Regions from separate parts of the Selenomonas sp. oral taxon 138 str. F0429 genome, predicted to be linked through region 1. Evidence: riboswitches for the same ligand, from Rfam matches in the RefSeq annotation. Region 1 holds a riboswitch; each other region holds the start of a gene.
What was found. A riboswitch is a leader RNA that binds a small molecule or an ion and turns the genes downstream of it on or off. The one in region 1 is predicted to bind cobalamin.
Positions count from the first base shown of each region.

Region 2: it holds a riboswitch for cobalamin, as region 1 does, so the genes downstream of both, nikB (nickel ABC transporter permease) here and HMPREF9163_RS11180 (TonB-dependent siderophore receptor) in region 1, are expected to answer to the same signal.
Region 3: it holds a riboswitch for cobalamin, as region 1 does, so the genes downstream of both, HMPREF9163_RS00325 (TonB-dependent siderophore receptor) here and HMPREF9163_RS11180 (TonB-dependent siderophore receptor) in region 1, are expected to answer to the same signal.

Region 1 covers NZ_KB290952.1:250,486-256,968, reverse strand. The annotation lists gene bioB (biotin synthase BioB) at 1-947, shown strand, start outside; gene HMPREF9163_RS11195 (Crp/Fnr family transcriptional regulator) at 1,052-1,741, opposite strand; tRNA gene HMPREF9163_RS11190 (tRNA-Val) at 1,802-1,877, opposite strand; tRNA gene HMPREF9163_RS11185 (tRNA-Val) at 1,920-1,996, opposite strand; cobalamin riboswitch at 2,333-2,505, shown strand; gene HMPREF9163_RS11180 (TonB-dependent siderophore receptor) at 2,752-5,049, shown strand; gene HMPREF9163_RS11175 (ABC transporter substrate-binding protein) at 5,118-6,122, shown strand; partial or broken gene HMPREF9163_RS11170 (FecCD family ABC transporter permease) at 6,119-6,483, shown strand, end outside.
Region 2 covers NZ_KB290930.1:294,057-300,539, forward strand. The annotation lists gene HMPREF9163_RS02915 (ABC transporter ATP-binding protein) at 1-439, opposite strand, end outside; gene HMPREF9163_RS02920 (ABC transporter ATP-binding protein) at 420-1,217, opposite strand; gene HMPREF9163_RS02925 (ABC transporter substrate-binding protein) at 1,236-2,801, opposite strand; gene nikC (nickel transporter permease) at 2,813-3,625, opposite strand; gene nikB (nickel ABC transporter permease) at 3,622-4,545, opposite strand; cobalamin riboswitch at 4,716-4,947, opposite strand; gene HMPREF9163_RS02940 (MATE family efflux transporter) at 5,067-6,404, opposite strand.
Region 3 covers NZ_KB290925.1:56,840-63,322, reverse strand. The annotation lists gene HMPREF9163_RS00335 (uracil-DNA glycosylase) at 1-621, shown strand, start outside; gene msrB (peptide-methionine (R)-S-oxide reductase MsrB) at 649-1,776, shown strand; cobalamin riboswitch at 1,879-2,093, shown strand; gene HMPREF9163_RS00325 (TonB-dependent siderophore receptor) at 2,281-4,209, shown strand; gene HMPREF9163_RS00320 (ABC transporter substrate-binding protein) at 4,199-5,164, shown strand; gene HMPREF9163_RS00315 (radical SAM protein) at 5,175-6,200, shown strand; gene HMPREF9163_RS00310 (ATP-binding protein) at 6,218-6,483, shown strand, end outside.

The DNA of each region.
Region 1 (6,483 bases):
CAGACGACCGCTCCATCTTTATGGATACGCCCGTTGAGGAGCTTGGCGAGGGAGCATACCGCCTCCAAAAGCATTTTTGCGGGAACCACATCGACCTGTGTACGATCGTCAACGGACGCAGCGGCCGCTGCGGAGAGGACTGCAAGTACTGCGCACAGGCAGGGCGACATAAGACGGGCGTTGACACCTATGGCTTTATGGCACAGACGGATCTGATTGCGCATGCAAAGGCGAATCAGGACGCGGGTGCGAACCGTTTCTCCATCGTTACGTCGGGCGGGGCGCTCTCGGGGACGGAGTTTGAGCAGGCACTGGATGCCTACAAGGAGATGCGCCGCACGCTTTCCATCGACCTCTGTGCCTCGCACGGGCTGCTCACGCGCAGTCAGTTCCGTCGCCTGCGCGAGGCAGGTGTGACGAGCTATCATCACAACATCGAGACCTCGGAGCGCTACTTCCCCGAGATCTGCACGACGCACAGCTACGCCGACCGCATTCGCACGATCAAGGCGGCACAGGCGGAGGGGCTCTGCGTCTGCTCAGGCGGTATCATCGGCATGGGGGAGACGTGGGAGGATCGCTTCGACATGGCATTCGCACTGCAGGAGCTCGGCATCGAGTCCATCCCGCTGAACTCGCTCATGGCAATTCCGGGCACGCCGCTCGAACATCTCGCGCCTCTCTCGGGCGAGGATATTCTCAGAACGATTGCGATTTTCCGCTTCATCAATCCAACGGCGAACATCCGCCTTGGCGCAGGGCGCAAGCTCCTTCCCGAGAACGGAGCGACGGCGTTTCGCGCGGGTGCGTCCGCATCCATCACGGGCAATATGCTCACGACATCGGGGACAACCATCGCCGAGGATATGGAACTCATCCAAGAGATGGGCTTCACAAACCGTGACGAAGACTGCAGCGTCTCGACGGGGACGTGCGGCGCACGATGACATTGATTCCTACAACATTTACATAAAAAGCAGAGCTGCTGTACGAAATGGTACGGCAGCTCTGCTTTTGTGTTGGGGAAAGATATTTGAATGGAGGGGGCAGGTTACAGATACTCCTCGAATTGTTCCATATCCAAAATCCGTATACTGCGCCCCGTCGCCTCGATGATACCCTCGCGCTGCATCGCGCTCAGCTCGCGCGAGAGGGAAGGGCGGCTGACAGCGAGATAGGCGGCAATGAACTCACGGCTTACCTTAAGTGCAATCTGCCCTTTTTCGTCAATATGAGGGAAGAGGTAGCGGACAATCTTCTCACGCAGCGTGCCGCTCGCGAGAATTTTCAGCTTTGTGTGCATTGCATACGCCTTGCCCGCAAAGATCTTCATGAGGTTGCGCTGCACGATCAGTGCAGAGCGGCGTGGTGTCTCGCCGACATCGAGCGTGAAGAGGTGGCTTGATACCTCGAGCAGCTTTACCTTTGTCACAGCACGCACGTACATATCGTATGGGCGTTTCAGCACCTCGTAGACCTCGCCGAACATATCGCCGGGGCGGTCGATCTCCGAGATGAAGATCTGCCGTCCTGAGTACGTGTCCTTGAGGATGTGCACCTCGCCCTCGAGCAGAATGTAAAGCGAGTGAGGGAGATCCCCGTCGTGGAAAATGACTGCGCCCTTCGGGTAGGAGCGCAGCGCCACGTCACTGGAGGCAAGCAGCTCCGCTACATCCTCCTCGTTCATACCCTGCGCGAGACTGGTCTCGGCGAGAATTTGGGCAGCGTTTTCTTTGCTCATGGCATACTCCTGCATATATACGAAAAAACCGCCCACATAGGACGGCATCAGATACATACATGGTGCTCACTGAGGGATTCGAACCCCCGACCCCCTCCATGTGACGGAGATGCTCTACCAACTGAGCTAAGTGAGCCTGAGATAAAAAAATCCGCACACATGCGGATGAGAAAACAAATGGTGGGGTTAACAAGATTCGAACTTGTGACCTCCTCGATGTCAACGAGACACTCTAACCAACTGAGCTATAACCCCATTTTTCGCCGTTCATGTCCAAACGACAAAACGAATTATAACAGATGAACAAGCACTCTGTCAACCCGTATTTTCTAAATTATACAGCAGTGAATCAATGGCATTTACAATTGAGATCTTTGATGATTTTCGAAATGTGATCTGCACCCTTTCGTTCGCGTTTACAGTGAGGAGGGCGATATCTGCATATAAAATAGCAAGTGATATGATTAACAGTATGGAATACGATTACCAATAGTAATTCTATGTAAAAGACAGTGATTTCGATTAAAATCCCTTGACGTTTTGTTTATTCTATGATAATCTACGGAAAGATTTTGGGAATTAAATCACAATTGAATACTTTGCCGATCGGGTGTGCATCGCACTTTATAGAGAAGCAGGTGAAAGACCTGCGCTGTCCCGCAGCTGTAATGCAGAGTCAACTCCAATACGTCACTGGGAAACTGGGAAGGCGGAGAAGACGAGGAAGCAGAGCCAGAAGAACTGCCCGATTGGAACGCTGTATCGTCCCTGCGAGAGACAGGAAGGCGCGATTATTTTTATGTGTTTCGTGTGCTTTTTTGCTGTGGGGAGCAAGAAGGCTTTTTGTTTGCTTTTTACGGTGTGCCTTTCTTGTGCTCTATTTGACGATGCATCAATCCTATTGACATTTTGGAAACAAAATGTGAATACGGGAATAACGCCCGTATTTGAACATTGTTTTCTATGATGTACCGCCGTATCAAATGTTTTTTGCAAAGGAGAGTAAGCACATGCAAAAGAAGATGCGAAAGGGTACTGTACTGGGTATCTTAATTTCGACGATGCTGACGGGAGGCACAGATGTTTATGCTCAGGACGCAGAGTCGACTGTGCCCGCTGAGGAAACAGTCAAGAAAACATATGCGACAAAGGATATTGATGTCGAAGGGAATATGAAAGATCCTTTCGGCAATGTGATGACGGAGCAGTCCTACTATCGCACGGGCGGTGATGTGAACGTCATTGACCGTGATACGCTGGAAAAGCGGCATTACGATCAGCTCAGCGATGCGCTGCGGCAAGTGCCGGGCGTACAGATCAAGACGCCGGGGTATCGCGGGGGTGAGTATGGGTATACGCAGACGCATAATATTGTGACGATCAACGGAGATGATCGCGTTGTTGTACTCGTGGATGGGCGCCGCATGGATAACTCTGTAGGCAACGTTGTCTCCGGACGTTCAACGAGCGGCTCGAAGGCAGTCACGGACATCAATCAGGTTACAAATATTGATAACATCGAAAAAATAGAGGTGATCAAAGGACCGGGTGCATCATTTTACGGATCGGATGCTACCGGCGGCGTTATCAATATCATTACACGCAAGGGGACGGATAAATCCTATGGGTCGCTTGATCTGTCAACCGGTTCGTGGAACCGGCATAATTATAAGTTGAACTATGCGGGGAGCACGGATCAAGGGAAGCTGAAATATTTCTTTACGCTCGGGCGTGAAATGGGTGGGGATGCAAAATATAAGGATGGTCTTAGCGGCAATACCTATACCTATGTGAATACGGGCTACAAGGAGGAGACGTTCAATCTCCGTGTGGACTATGATTTCGATACTACCCATTCGTTGAGGGCTGCATTCAACCATATGCAGAGCGATGCGGATTATCCTCTTACGGCGCCTGATCACAAGTACTTTAATGCAGCAGATTGGAACCGCATCAAGAATGATTATTTCCATAATGATAAATACGGCGATATAAAAAATCCGGGCTATCGGACGCTGTGGTATATGTGGGCGGTGACCGGTGCCTATAACGCCTACAACAAGAACAATCTTGATCTGACCTATACGTTCCATAGAGATAACGGCATGGAGAGTTTTGTTCGGTACTACGAACAGCATGAACGCTATTGGGGGTCGTTTGGAGCAGGGGATAAGGAGGATTCGCCCGTACCAGATACGCCTGAATGGTTTGAATGGGGGAGAGCGAATTATCGCGGCCGAGACCATCGCTCATGGTATCACCATCTGGAAAATAAAGGACTTCAGTTCCAACTTGGCAAATCCTATGGGAAACATGATGTTCTTACTTCGTGGACCTATGATAATTCAAAATACTACAATACACAGGTGAGAACGGGGAAGGTCTCGCGTGTTAAACGCGATTCTGTTCTTGGCTACATTCAGGATAAAATACTGCTTTCAGATAAATGGGAGCTGACACCATCTCTTCGCTTCGCGCATTACAGTGATGTCAGCCACGTATCGCAAGATGGGGTTCACAGCATCGGCGGTGCCTCGTCCAACACGATTACACCGTCCCTCAATACGCAGTATCGGTTTGATAAAGATACGAGCGCATATTTCGGGTACAGCCGCGTACACAGACCGCTCAAACCGAATGACTATACGGCGACGAATGGAGCGGATGCTGCCAATCTGCAGGATGAGAAGGGAGATGTGTGGACGCTCGGCGTGCGGCACGATTTTTCGCCAAATACGACAGCCTCTCTCCATTATGACTATACACGCATGAGCAATGCAGTTGTACGATACAGTGTTTGGGATCGGGCAGCCAGTGATTTTAAGCTCAAATTTGTCAATGCGAAGGAAGTCAAGAAATCGATCAACCTTTCGCTGCAGCATCGATTTAGTCCGCATTTGACACTTACGGCAGGATATTCCCATGCCTTTGACAAATTTTCGGCAAAGGATGGAATGACCTTCGATCCTGAACTGAAATGGGCAGATGGAAATGTTAATTCTGTTATCAATAAGCTGCGTCCTGCTAATACCTACACAGCAGATCTTGCGTATGAGAACGGAAAGCTGTATACGGCATTGACGGGGACTTGGTATACGGGCTGCAATACAATGGCGTATACCAGCAGGCGTGCGCTTGTTCTTGATTTCAATATCAATTATGCGATTCAGAAAGATTTAACTCTGTATGCCTCTGTTGTGAATTTGACCAATCAGGCGTATGAGACCGTCTATACCCGTTATCTTGGAAAGGGAAGCTGGCCTCAGCTTGGCAGACATTTCTTGATTGGGATGAAGTATAAATTCTAATTGTTGAAAGGCAATGACGACAAGCAGTCAAAACGACTCTTGTCGTCATTGGTATGAGGAGGGGAGATATGAAGAAACCCCTGATTTTACTTTTCGTCATAATATGTTTATCGACTTTCTTGGCAGGAAGAAATGGAGAGAATTCTGTTTTCGAAAGTTCACCGGAAGATATGACAGGAGATTCGCGTTTATATCCTCCTGTGGAGATTGATACATTTGATTCATCAAAACATCCGCTACGTATTCGGTTTCATAGGGTGCCGGTACGAGGTCTTGTATATGAGGCAAATACGCTTGAGACTCTTTTAGCTTTTGGGCAGGGAGATAAAATCATCAGCGCGTCCTTAAACGCATCCGGTGAGACTTATGCTCGTATGAAGGCGAAATATCCCGAAGAATTGGCAAAAATACGACATATCTCCAATCAAGAAATAAGCAGGGAGATGACGATCGCTTATCAGCCGGATTTTATTCTGGGATGGAAGTCGACATTTTCTCCGAGGCGATATGGCAGCACGGATTGGTGGCAGGAGCGCGGCGTGAATACATATATCGTTGCAACATCAAACCATGTGGTGCCGTATGGGACGATCGAAGACGAGTGCCAGTTCCTGGATGACATGGGGCGGATATTTGATATTAGAGAGAAATCAGAGGCTTTGATCAATGAAATTCATGCAGAGATAGAGTTTGCAGAGAAGAGTACTGTGGGGGAAAAACCTCAAGAGGTCATGGTCGTTGAAGTGAGTAAAACGGGAATTATGAACTATGATGATGGCTGGATCGTAGGCGATATGGTGCGTCGTTTGGGAGGGAATATGCCCGTCAAGAGTCGCTCTGTGGGGGCAGAAGACCTGCTGGCACAGGATCCGGACGTTATTTTTGTCGTTTACTTTAATTCGCGGCATCGCGAGGAATCGGAACTTTTCTTTCAAAATGTCCGGTTTAACTCACTGAAAGCATCGCGTAGCCAGAGAATCTATATGCTGCCGTTCTGGTATATGTATACACCGGCCGTAAATACGCTGGATGGCATCAGAGCCATCAAAAAGGGGTTGTATCCGGAATTATGAATCGTACAGACTGGCAGCAAGCAATCATCCTGATACAGCTGTTCATTATTCTGCTTATCAGTATGGCAGGGGCATTGACGTTCGGAACCGTATCCCTGTCCGTCGGCGATATCATATCTGCGGTTTATGATTCCCTGCGCAGCAGTGTGCCAATCGATGCGCCGGGGCAGGGGCCGCTGCACGATATCGTATGGCTGCTCCGTATGCCCCGTATTCTCATGGCCGCATGCATCGGCGCGGGGCTTGCAACATCGGGTGTCATCATGCAGGCGATTGTGAAAAATCCGCTTGCTGACCCCTATATTCTGGGCGTTTCTTCCGGTGCCTCTCTCGGCGCAACGGCAGCAATTTTGCTTGGTGT
Region 2 (6,483 bases), on a different contig from region 1:
CGGCAAAGTCCTCGGGCAGATCGACAAGACGCAGCAGCTCAGCTGCCTTGTCATGTGCGCTCCCTTTGAGGAGTCCGAAGTTCCGCAACGGTTCACAGATGATGTCCTTAATCTTCATTTTCGGATTGAAGGATGTTGTAGGATCCTGAAAGACCATCTGGATATTGCGCCGCATATTGCGCGCATCCTCGCCCTTCAGCCCCGTAATCTCCTTGCCTCTGAAGAAGATTTGACCCTCGGATGGTGCATGAAGCTGCATCAGCGTGCGCACAAGTGTACTTTTTCCACAGCCGCTTTCACCGACAATACCGAGGGTTTCTCCACGATATACGGGAAATGTCACATCGTCACATGCCGTAAGAACTTTGCCGCCCTCAAGGGGGAAGCGTTTAGTGATATGCTCGATGCGCAGGATGATCTCACGCTCCGACTGTGTCATAACGCTTCCCTCCAATCTGTGGTACGGCACGCAGAAGCTCCTTCGTGTAGTCTTTCTGCGCATGTTCAATGACTTCTTCAGCAGTGCCATGCTCGATGACATTGCCACTCTGCATGACCATGATCTGATCCGACATGTAGGCCGCGACACCGAGGTTGTGCGTCACAAGGACAATGGATGTGCCATCCTTCTGGCAGATATCCATCATTTCATTGACGACCTGTGCTTGCGTGGTCACGTCCAACGCGGACGTTGGTTCGTCAGCAAGCAGGAGTGCCGGCTTGAAGAACATCGCCATTGCGACCCCGACACGCTGACGCATGCCGCCCGATAGTTCAAACGGAAAGCTCTTCATTACGTTTGCAGGATTGGAGAGGTGCATGCGCGCCAGCATATCCTGTGCCTGCGCCGCAGCCTCCTTCTCCCCCATTGTGTCATGTGTCTGAATATACTCGACGAACTGCTCGCCGATGGTCCGAATCGGATCCATCATGCTGCCGCTGTCCTGAAAGATCATCGCGGCGGTCTTGCCGCTGACGTGACGCCATTCCTCGGCACTGCATTTCGTCATATCCTTGCCGTCATAGAGGATCTCGCCCGCAGTCACCCTGCCGACATGCGGCAGACAGCCGAGCATCGCCCGAATGACGGTGGTCTTTCCGCTGCCGCTTTCGCCGACAATGGTCAGAACTTCCCCGTCTCTGAGAGTGAAGTCCACACCGTGCACCATTTCCGTGCCCTCGTATGCGATTTTAAGCCCTCGCACCTCAATCAACATTCGGGCTTTTCCTCCTTATCAGTTTGCGGGTTTGATCTTGTTGGTGATCCAGTAGTAGTCTGCCGGATGCATGATTGCACCCGTGATCTTTGTCGAGCTGACAATGTTTGTCTCGGGGTAGCCGAGGAAGAGTCCCGCTGCATCGTTGAGCAGGATCTGCTGCATGTCGATCATGAGCTGACGGCGCTTTGCTGGATCAAACTCAACCGCGAGTTCCGCGCACTTTGCATCATACGCGGGGTTGCTGTATCCGGAACCGTTCTGTGGATTGTCCCCGTTGACGTTCGTGCGCCAGTACCAGTTGAGATAGATCTCGGGATCGCCCGTATTTGCCGTGGTAATGTTGGAAATCAAAAGATCATATTCGCCGCTGGTACCGATCTTATCGAGCAGGTTGTAGTCGACCGGTTTGATCTTGACATCAATGCCAACCTTCTTCGCATCTGCCTGGACTGCTTCTGCGTAGATCGGCAGCTCTGCACGGCTGTTGTAGATGATAAAGTCAACGGAAAGCGGCTTGCCGTCTTTGTCACGAATACCATCGCCGTCCGTATCCTTCCAACCTGCCTCATCGAGGAGCTTATTTGCACGGTCAACATTGTAGGCATTCGGGTCAGTGAGCTGGTCGAAGCCATAGTCGAGAGAGGGGGGGACCGGAGCCTTGCCCGGAATGAAGGTTCCCTTCAGGATGACTTCGTTGTACGCCTTGCGATCCGTCATTGAGATAAACGCAGCACGTACCTTCGGATCGCCGAGAATACCCTTATTGTTGATGCGGGCGAGAACCGTACGCAGGGATGAAATACGGTCGATGTGGAACTTCGCCGTGTCGTTGAAGAGCCCAATGTCGCCGGCAGCGATGTTGACCGCCATATCGACCTCACCCGACTGCAGTGCCATTGCGCGCGTATTCGGATCATCGATTGACGGGATCTCGACCGTCTCATACGGTACTTCCCCATCCCAATAATACGGGTTCTTCTTCATGACGGCTTTTTCCTTGACGAAGGACTCGCAGACATAGGGACCTGTGCAGATAGGACCCTGCTTTGCAAAGTCACGCTCTCCCTCGCTGGACACATCCACGATTAGGAAGAGAGGATCGGCAAGGAAGCCCGGCATGCTCGGTGACGGCTTCACGGTCTTGATCGTGAGTGTCTGCCCGTCCGCCGTCATTTCCGTATACTCAAAAAAGGTCTTGGCGCGGTTATTCTTTGCAAAGGAACGCTCAAGCGATGCTTTGACTGCCTCCGCCGTTAGTGGCTTTCCATTTGAGAACTTAATGTTGTCACGGATCTTGAACGTCCATGTCAGCTTATCGTCACCGATCTGCCAGCTTTCGGCGAGCCACGGCGTTGCATTCATCTTCTCGTCGAACTTGACGAGCGTCTCGCCCATGCCGTAGCGCATGACGACCCAACTGAAATAGTTCTCCGTCGGCTCAAGCGTATCCGCGAAGTTCGTCACACCGACCTTCAGCGTCGTCTTGTCCCCCGCCGACTGACCGCCGCCGCAGCCCGTCAGAAGTGCAGCTGCCATACAGCCTGTGAGCAGTGCTGTCAGCCATCTTTTTTTCTTTCCCATTTTTTCCTCCTTTAATTTGCCTTGCGCGGGTCCATAATATCCCGCAGACTATCTCCCCATAGATTAAAGATTGCAACCACAGAAGCAATTGCAAGTCCTGGGAAAATCATAAGCCAGGGTGCCGTCTGAATCAACTGACGTCCCTCATTCAGCATGAGTCCCCACTCCGGTGTCGGCGGCTGTGCACCAAATCCGAGGAAGGAGAGACCTGCGAGCTCCATCATGAGTGCGCCGATGTCGAGTGCGGCGGTCACAATGATAATCGGTATGATATTCGGCAGGATATGCCGACGAATCATCGCAATCGGGCGTGTTCCGCTCGTAATCGCTGCAGAAAGATAGTCCTGCTGTTTTACCTTGAGGGTCAGGCTGCGCGCAAGACGCGCATACTTTGTCCAACCCACGATAACAACGGCGAGAACTGCGTTGACTGCACTGCCGCCGAGCACACCTGCAATCGCAATGGCAAGCACAATGCCCGGAAATGCAAGGAACACGTCGGTCAGACGCATGATGGCATTGTCAACCTTGCCGCCGACATAGGCAGAGATCACGCCGATCAATGTCCCAAGACCACCCGAAATAATCACAACGATCAGTGCCATCGTGATCGAGATGCGTGCACCATAGAGGATACGCGTAAAGATATCGCGTCCGAGCTTGTCTGTGCCGAAGTAATGCTCAGCGGATGGCGGCAGAAGTGAATTCTGAATCTGCGACTCATACGGATCGTACGATGAGATCAGCGACGCACAGATAGCGACAAGCACAATCAGCAGGATGATGCCTGTATAGATACGAAACAGCAGTTGATCCCGCGTCATGCTTTCGCCCCCTTCCTAAGTCTTGGATCAAGATAGGCATAGGATATATCAACGATGAGATTCACAAACATATAGAGCGTTGCAATCCAGAGAACAAAGCCCTGCAGGAGCGGGTAGTCGCGCATTTCGATCGCACGCACAGCAACACGTCCGATGCCCGGCCACGAAAAGACAATCTCAATGACGGCAACGCCGCCGAGCAGCCAGCCAATGGCAAGGCCAAGCAGTGTGATGAGCGGCAGGAATGCATTCGGCAGAACGTGCCGCCAGAGGATGCGCTGCATCGACATGCCGCGTGCCTTGAGACCTGTAACGTAGTCCTGTCCGAGCTCCTCAAGCACTGCTGTACGTACCTGCCGCGTATACTTCGACGACAGCAGGATGGCAAGTGTAAAGGCAGGGAGAACCATACGATCAAGGCTGACTTCTCCGCCTGCAATCGGGAAAAGCCCTAACTTCAGACCGAACACATAGAGCAGAATAAGTCCTACCCAGAAGCTCGGCATGGAGACACCGAGAAAGGTGAAGAATCGTATGACTTGATCTGGCCATCGATTCCGGTACAGTGCCGAAATCACCCCTGCCGGAATGGAGATCAAAAGCATCATCACCACCGCCGTGCCTGCAAGCAGCAGTGTTCCTGGAAGATTCTGCAGCAGTTTTTCCTGCACTGGCATTTTTGCCGAGTAGGAACGACCCATATCCCCGTGTACCACACCGTTCAGCCAACTGAGATACTGTTCGTGGAACGGTCGATCCAACCCCAACTCGTGACGAGTACGCTCGATCGTCTCTTGTGATACAATCGTATCGCCGGTTTCGAGAATCGCATCCACAGGATCGCCCGGTGCAATGAATGTCAGACTGAACGTCAGAAAACTGACCCCCAGCAAGGTAATGATCATCTGCCCCAGACGCATCAGGATTGCTTTTGCACTCAACTCCCCAACTCCTTTGTTGTCATTTGCAAAATAAAACTGCCTGTCTCTTTTTGAGACAGGCAGAAGAATGCACACAAAAAACAACGACCTTGCAACACTCCCCCAGTGCTGAAAATCGTGCATCCATCTCCCCATCTCTCGTGAGTCCATCAATGAATCTTATTGCGAGCAGGCTTTCCGGCTCATAGATCGCTGCATTCTTCCGCCTTCCCGGATTTTATTCCAGTGACTTTACAGGCACAGGCTCCATGCCTGTGGAAGAATGCTCCCTATTTACGGCTGCGGGACAGCACGGGCATTGCACGCGTTTTCCTCTCATCGCTCAGCAGACTGTATCAAAAGTATATATCAGCCGCCGACACTCGCAACGTATCCTATTCAGTTTTTAAGAAAACTTCTGTCATAGTATATCTGTATTGGATATGCTTGTCAAGACATCTATTTCAGATTGTTTTATTAGAATAGTCCATAAGTCCTCAGTAATTTACAACTATTCTTTATTAACATGGATTCAATGCATGATCTGAATGTCTTTTATGATATACCTTACGCAGGAGTACGGCAGCACAGGCAGCCCGCATACTCTGATCGAGTGCCAGTGACAGCCATGCACCCTCTAGTCCCATATGCAGTTCGTAGAGAAATACATAGGTAATGATTGGGCGCAGTACGGTTATACTGATAAAGGAATATGCAGCAACCTGCGTTGTCTTACCGCTGGCGCGCAGAATACCCGCGCATACCATCTGATATGCTTCCGGAAAGCTGACAACAGCTACATATGCAATGATAAGGCTGCCGAGCGGGAAAAGTTCAGGATCATGTGCATAGATTCCAAAGATCTCCGCACGAAATACATAGGTCAAAAGAAATGCGACGATAGAGAAGGTGAGGCTCCAACGCATTCCCGTCCACAGATAGCGCCGCCATTCATCGGTCTTGTTCTGATCGCGACTGTGCCCTGCAAGCACGGTGCTCGCCTTTCCCATCCCGTTGCAGAAATTATAGTAGAAATCGCAGAAATTCATCGCAATGGAGTGTACTGCATAGGGAATCGTTCCAAGTTCCGCCACCATGCGTGTATATACGACCATGCCGATGCGTTCAAATCCCTGCTCGCTGAAAATACCACCGAATACGCCGAGAAATTCGCGGAGATAGGCGCGTGTCAGACGATAGTTGCCCTGATCGAATATCCTCCACGCAGAGAGTACGTGAACGGTCAGAAGGAACGACCATATTGTCCCACCGACTGTCCCGAGTGCGGCACCGAGTAGGCCAAGCTCCGGGAACGGTCCGAGACCGAAGATCAAAAGTGCGTTAAGCACGACATTGACAACATTCCCCTGTATATTGATCGAGAGAACGCTCATAGACTCTCCGCGTCCAAACATGACTGCCTGCATCAGCGTCGTGACAGATGTGATAAAGACAGCGGGAAGTGTCCAGAGGCCGTAGATCATCGCGTCGGGAAGGTAGTCCTGCTGTGCCCCCATCCAGATCAGGATTGAATCGAGATGGATGAAAAATCCAATATGTGCAAGTCCAAGAAAAACGACGACTAAGACCATGGTCTTTTTCAAAATATCCCCGTAGGTATCGTGTCGGTCTTGTCCAAAGCGCTCTGCAATCAGGATGGTCACAGCTGCCGCCACCGAACGTGCAACGGTGAGCAGCATCATGCGCGGCTGCGTAAAGATGCTGACAGCTGCAATCGCCCCTGTCCCGAGCGTCCCGACCATGATGATATCCGCATTGCTGAGGAAGATCATAAGCACGCCCTCGAGCGCTGCGGGCAGACCAATCCGTAAATAATTCCTGTCGTAGGATGTCAGCACAATATTATCCCCCATATTTTCCCATGATTCCAAGTCAACAAACTATCACACAATGATAATTCTTGTCAACCATATATGA
Region 3 (6,483 bases), on a different contig from region 1:
CTGCGGGAGTTCCTGATCGGCGAGTACCGCACGCGGCGCGTGTACCCCGATATGTTTGCGATCTTCAATGCGCTGCACTACACGAGCTTTGCGGATACGAAGGTCGTTATTCTCGGACAGGATCCGTATCATGGGGACGGACAGGCGCATGGACTGTCGTTCTCCGTGCAGGTCGGCATCGATCCGCCGCCGTCGCTGCTCAACATCTACAAGGAACTGCAGGATGATCTCAGCATTGCACTGCCTTCGCATGGCTGCCTCATTCCGTGGGCGAAGCAGGGCGTGCTCCTGCTGAACACCGTGCTCACCGTGCGCGCGCACTCCGCAGCGTCTCATGCGGGGCACGGATGGGAGCGGTTCACCGATCACATCATCCGCCTCCTCGGAGCACGCGAGCGTCCGCTCGCTTTCATCCTCTGGGGCAGTCCCGCACGCCGCAAGCGCAGCCTCATCACGAATCCACGCCACCTCATCGTCGAGTCGCCGCATCCAAGCCCCCTCTCGGCGCATCGCGGCTTCTTCGGCAGCCACCCCTTCTCGCGCGTTAACGATTTTCTCGTGCAGGCGGGCGAGACGCCGATCAACTGGCAGCTGCCGCCGGCGGGAGAGATTGAGGCGTAATATTGATACATACATAGGAGAAATATCATGAAAATCCCATCGTTACAAAACATCTGCGCGCTTGGTCTTGTCGCCTGTCTCGGCGGCTGCGGTTCGCCTGCAGTATCCTCGGCGGAGATGCCGCACGAGATCGTGCAGGAGCATATGCCGACGGACGGTCAGAAGGAAATCTATCTCGCGGGTGGCTGCTTCTGGGGGACAGAGCTGTATACGAGCCTTGTGTACGGCGTCGTCTCGGCGGAGAGCGGCTATGCGAACGGTGCAACTGCGCATCCGTCCTACCGCGAGGTATGCAGCGGCAGCGGTCATGCGGAGACGGTGCATATCGTCTACGATCCGCGGAAGGTCAGCCTCGATGAACTCCTCACGGCATTCTATGACTCCATCGACCCGACGGCAAAGGATCGGCAGGGCAACGACATCGGGCGGCAGTACCGTTCAGGCATTTACTACGTGCCAAATGCGGATGGAGCGGAGAGTCACGATGCCGCTGTGATTCGCTCCTCGCTCGAGGCTCTGCAGCAGCGCATTGGAAAGCCAATCGCGATAGAGATGGGGCCGATTGTGAATTTCTACCGTGCCGAGGACGATCATCAGGAATACCTCGTGAAGCACCCGAATGGCTACTGTCACATCTCGCCTGCACTCATCGCGCAGATGCGTGAAAAACGCGCGGCGGCAGAGCGGGCAGCGGAGGCGAAACCCATGCGCACATTTGCAAAACCATCGGACGAGGAGCTGAAGGCACGCCTGACGGGAATGCAGTATGCCGTCACGCAGCAGAAGGCGACAGAGCCTGCCTTCCGCAACGAATACGATCACGAATTCCGTGAGGGCATTTACTGTGACATCACGACGGGTGAGCCGCTCTTCATCTCTGCGGATAAATACGACTCGGGGTGCGGCTGGCCAGCATTCTCGCGCCCCATCGACAGCAGCCTTATCGCCGCACATGAGGATCGCTCCTACGGCATGGTGCGCACGGAGGTCACGGCGGCGGGCAGCGGCGCGCATCTCGGGCATGTCTTTGACGACGGCCCTGCCGCGACGGGCGGTCTGCGCTACTGCATCAACAGCGCCTCTCTGCGCTTCATCCCAAAGGAGGACATGGAGGCAGAGGGGTACGGCGACTATCTCTATCTGCTGGAAAAATAAATTTGAAAAAGTACTGGGATGTGAGAGAATTCGTAAAATATCTTTTTCTCGTATTGACAAGTACTTCTTCCAATGTTATCTTTACCAAAGCCTTACGAAAACTTTATAGGAATTGGATCAGGTACTTTGTGTTTAATAGAAAATCCGGTAAGGAGTCATCACCACAAGCCGGAGCGGTCCCGCCACTGTATCAGTGAGCAAGCCTGCATGGAAATGCGCTGTTATTTCCGAGAACGTCACTGGGGGAGTTCCCTTGGGAAGGCGCAGGTCTGCGATGAACTGGAGCCAGGAGAACTGCCTGATTGACAATCGCCGTTTGACCTGCGAGTGATGGGGATGGGGATTTGCGTGCTGTTACGCCGCTTTGAGCCCCTTTGATTGAGAGCCTATGAGCCCTTTTCTGCTGTTGCAGGAAGGGGCTTTTCGTTTTCCTCTATACCTAAAAGTTTTCAAAATATGATTATGGTGCATGGAGAGCACTTCACAAGAAAGGTGACAAAGGATATGACAAGAGAGAAGAAGTGGACACTAGCGGTGCTTGCGGCATTTGCGGGAGTAAGTTTTGTTGGAACGGCATACGCTGCGGAGCAGACGTCAAACGAGCAGGGAGATGCGCACGCGCTCGCCGATACTGTTGTGACAGCACAACGACGCGAGAAGCGTGATCTCGATACGCCGGCAACAACAACGATCATCATGGCGAAGGAGATTGAAAAGGCGGGCTATCGCAACGTCTTCGAGGCGATCGATCAGCAGATTGGTTCGACGAGTACATCTTACGGCGATGCGGGGCAGGATTTCGGCTTAGCCGCAGGCCGTATTACACTTCGTGGCTATGACCGCGGTACGCTCGTCATGGTGAACGGCGTTCCAATGAACCTCAAGAACTATCCGAGTACAGAGAACATCCCTGCATCAATGGTTGAGCGCATCGAGATCGTCAATGGTGCAGCATCGACACTTTATGGTGCCGAGGCAATGGGCGGTGTCGTCAATATCATTCTGAAGCAGCCAAAGCCGGAAGAATCAGAGTTCCAACTCAGCCAAACCGTCGGAAATTATTTCAAGAAAAGTGAGGCAACCTATACAGGTGACCGTATTATCGTGGATGTGAGCCGCGAATGGTCGAAGGATCTCCCGCACTCCAACGGGTTTGGCATTGATAAGATTTCCTGGGTTGACTGGTGGGTCGGCAAGGGAAAAAAGAGCCGTGTTGGCGTGATTGCGCAGCTGACAGATGAACTCTCCCTCAACTACAATTATATGGAGGGAGATATTACACGTGGCGGGGTTCAATACAAGAAATCAGGGAATAGTCTTGTTCCGACGGGGACGAAGTACAACTACCGCTACAATGACCTCCGCCATACGGCAAGTCTTGTATATCAGGGCAAAGATAATGGAATTCATGCTGTTCTTGGATACAACTATCGCAAGGTAGATGGTTTTGATTATCTTGCAAACAAGAAGACAGACGGCAATGCGACGATGGATGGGCAAATCCTCGATGTACAGAAGACTTGGAAAATGGGAAACGGCTCCATGGTGTTGGGGTATTCCTATAAGCGTGAGGCGATTGATAAACCTGCGAAGAAGCGTACTGCCGTCCGTACAGGGAACTCCCTTTATGCCTCGTACAGCAAGCAGTTTACGCCGCAGTTTAACTTTACACTCGGTCTGCGGGGGGAGTTCATCAATGACCCCGAGGAAGATCAGCGCGTCCTGATGCCTCAGTTCCAGACAGAGTATAAATTTGACCGCAATACGGCGTGGTACATCAACATCGGTAAGGCGTTCCAGATGCCGACCGTGGATGACAGCTTCAGTTATAAGAATTTCAATCCGACCGGCTTAAAACCTGAGAGCGGCTGGACCTATGAGACAGGCGTCAAGATTCGGCGTGGAAACGATACGTGGAAAGCCGCAGTTTACCATATGGATATGAAGAATAAGATCGGATGGCGGCTTGATACAGCGACCAACCAGCACTATGCGGTCAATACGGGACAGTTCCGTAATACGGGGATTGAGCTTGAGTATGCGAAACGGTTTAATGATACATGGAGTCTGACACTGGGCGGCAGCGTTTCCAATCCGGAGATACAGAATCCGAACGGGACGAATAAGGCTTGGATCCAGGATGCTGCGCGTCTCCAAGGTCTTGTGCGTCTCGACTATCAGATGGCAAAATGGCAGGGAAATCTGAACCTCAAATATCTTGGTGATCGTGAGTACATTGCGCAAAGCTTCGGCGCTGCGCAGGATGTGCCCGATAAGATTCAGCTCAATATGAACCTGATCTACACGGCGGGCAAAGACGATGTGGTCTCTCTCGGCATCTACAATCTGCTGAACCGTGAGAACTACTCCAACCGTTACGGCAACCTCGATCTCGGGCGCAACTTCCGCCTGACCTATACGCATGCGTTCTAATGTGCAGCTCTGTACGCTTTTCCTGTTCCTCCTTGCAGCCGGTATTCTTTCCGGCTGTGCGGGGGAGGGGCAGAATGCGGCAGAGCCATCTGTGTTTTATCGCGGAACGGATGGCATGGGGGTGGAGGTCGTCCTGCGGGAAAAGCCGCAGCGCGTCGTCTCGCTTGGCCTTGCGACGGATGAGATCCTGCTCGCCATTGCACCGCCCGAGCAGATTGCAGCACTCACTGCCTATGCGGATGATCCCGGACTCTCCTCCATGACGGAGGCGGCAAAGGCGGTTCCCGTGAAACTCAAAGATCGGAGTCCGGAGCGCGTCCTTGCACTTCATCCCGATCTCGTCTTTACCACGGACGGTGTGCCGAAGGAGCTCGTGGAGAGCCTGCGTGATCTTGGGCTGACGGTCTATGCCTCGCGCACGCCGAAGCGTGTCGAGGGGATCTTTACGCGCATTGAGGAGGTTGGCAGGCTCGTCGGACAGGAGGAGAATGCCGCAGCACTCATCGCCGAAAAGCGCGCGCGCCTCGCGGATGTGGAGCGCCGTGTTGGGGACATCCCCGAGGCGGAGCGCCCCATCGTCGTCGCGTTTGCGTTCAGTGGCGTGTTCGGGCAGAAGGACGGGCTCTTTGACGATATGTGCCGCCATGCCTCGCTGCGTAACGGTGCCGCAATGGTCGGGCTGACAGCAGATACACCCGTCTCAATGGAGCAGATTGTCGCGCTCGATCCCGATGTTTTTCTGCTGCCGACATGGAGTGCAGAGGGGGAAAAGACGGAGGAGTTCCGTGCGAAGCTCCGCAGTGACCCTCTGTTCATGCATGTGAAGGCGGTGCGGGAGAATCATCTCTACGCCGTGCCCGATACCTACCGCTACAGCGCGGGGCAGAATGCGATCGAGTGCGTCTATGAGCTGGCGCGCGCGGTGTACCCCGAGCGCTTTGCAGACGTGAAGTAGGGCGATGAAGATGAATCCGCTGCGCATGATGGTGCTGAGCCTCACGGGGTCATGCAATCTCGCATGCCGCTATTGCTATGCATCGGAGCAGGATGCGCGTACGATGACATGGGACACGGCGCGACGGGCGATTGATCTTGCAGCAACAGGCAACGCGCCGTTCCTCCTCCAGTTCTCGGGCGGCGAGCCGCTGCTCGCACTGCCGCTCCTCGTGCAGATTGCGGACTATGTTCGTGGGAATCGCATACGGGCGCACATGGATATTCAGACGAACGGGACGCTCATCTCGGATGAGGCTGCGGATTTTCTCCGCGATGTGGGCATTGGTGTCGGCGTCAGCCTCGACGGCAGACCCGATGCGCACGATGCGCTCCGCTGCTTTCCCGACGGGCGCGGGACTTCCTCTGCTGTGATTGCAGGGATTCAGCGTCTCGCGGAGCGCGGGAAGGAAATTGGCCTGACCACAGTCGTCACAGCTGAGAATGTGACGGATCTTCCCGGCGTCATCGAGATAGCATACTATCTCGGCAATGTGCGCAGAGTTGGCTTTGACCTTCTGCGCGGACAGGGGCGCGGTGTCAGTGTGAGACCTGCGCGGGAGGAAGATGTTGCCCTTGCGATGGAGCGCGTCTTTGCTCTGTGCAGGAAGCTCGAGCGGCTTACCGGTCGACACATTGTCATTGCACAGGCAGAGCAGGCAGCATGTCTTGCTCATCGTGTCGACGGCGGCTTCTCGCACTGCCACGCAATGAGTGGCGTGGGCATTCATGTCGATGCGCTTGGGCGTATCTATGCGTGCTCCTCCTTGGTCGGCGATGAACGCTTTTTGCTCGGCGATGTCGTGCACGGCATTGACGCGCGTCGGCAGGAAGAACTATCACATGAAATGCAACGGGCGATGGCATTTTGCCGCACCTGTATGGATTTCCTCCGCTGCGGCGGCGCGTGCTATGCGCGTATGGCAGGAGAGAATGCCATCTGCACGGCGGAGTGCGCGCTCAAGCGCGCGGCGATCAAGGAAGCCACATCTAATTAACAACAAGGACTACACGAATGAAAACGAAAGCAATATACCCGTTTACGGCGATTGTCGGACAGGAGGAGATGAAGACTGCGCTCCTCCTCAGTATCATCATGCCCACGCTTGGGGGCGTGCTGATCAAGGGGGAGAAGGGCACGGCGAAATCCACCGCCGTGCGTGCCGCTGCGGCGCTCCTGCCCTATCTTCACGCAGTGCGGGGCTGTGCCTGTCACTGCGATCCGTCCGTCCCCGAGCTCTACTGTGATGCCTGTTGCCGGCGCGCGGCGGAGGGATCGAT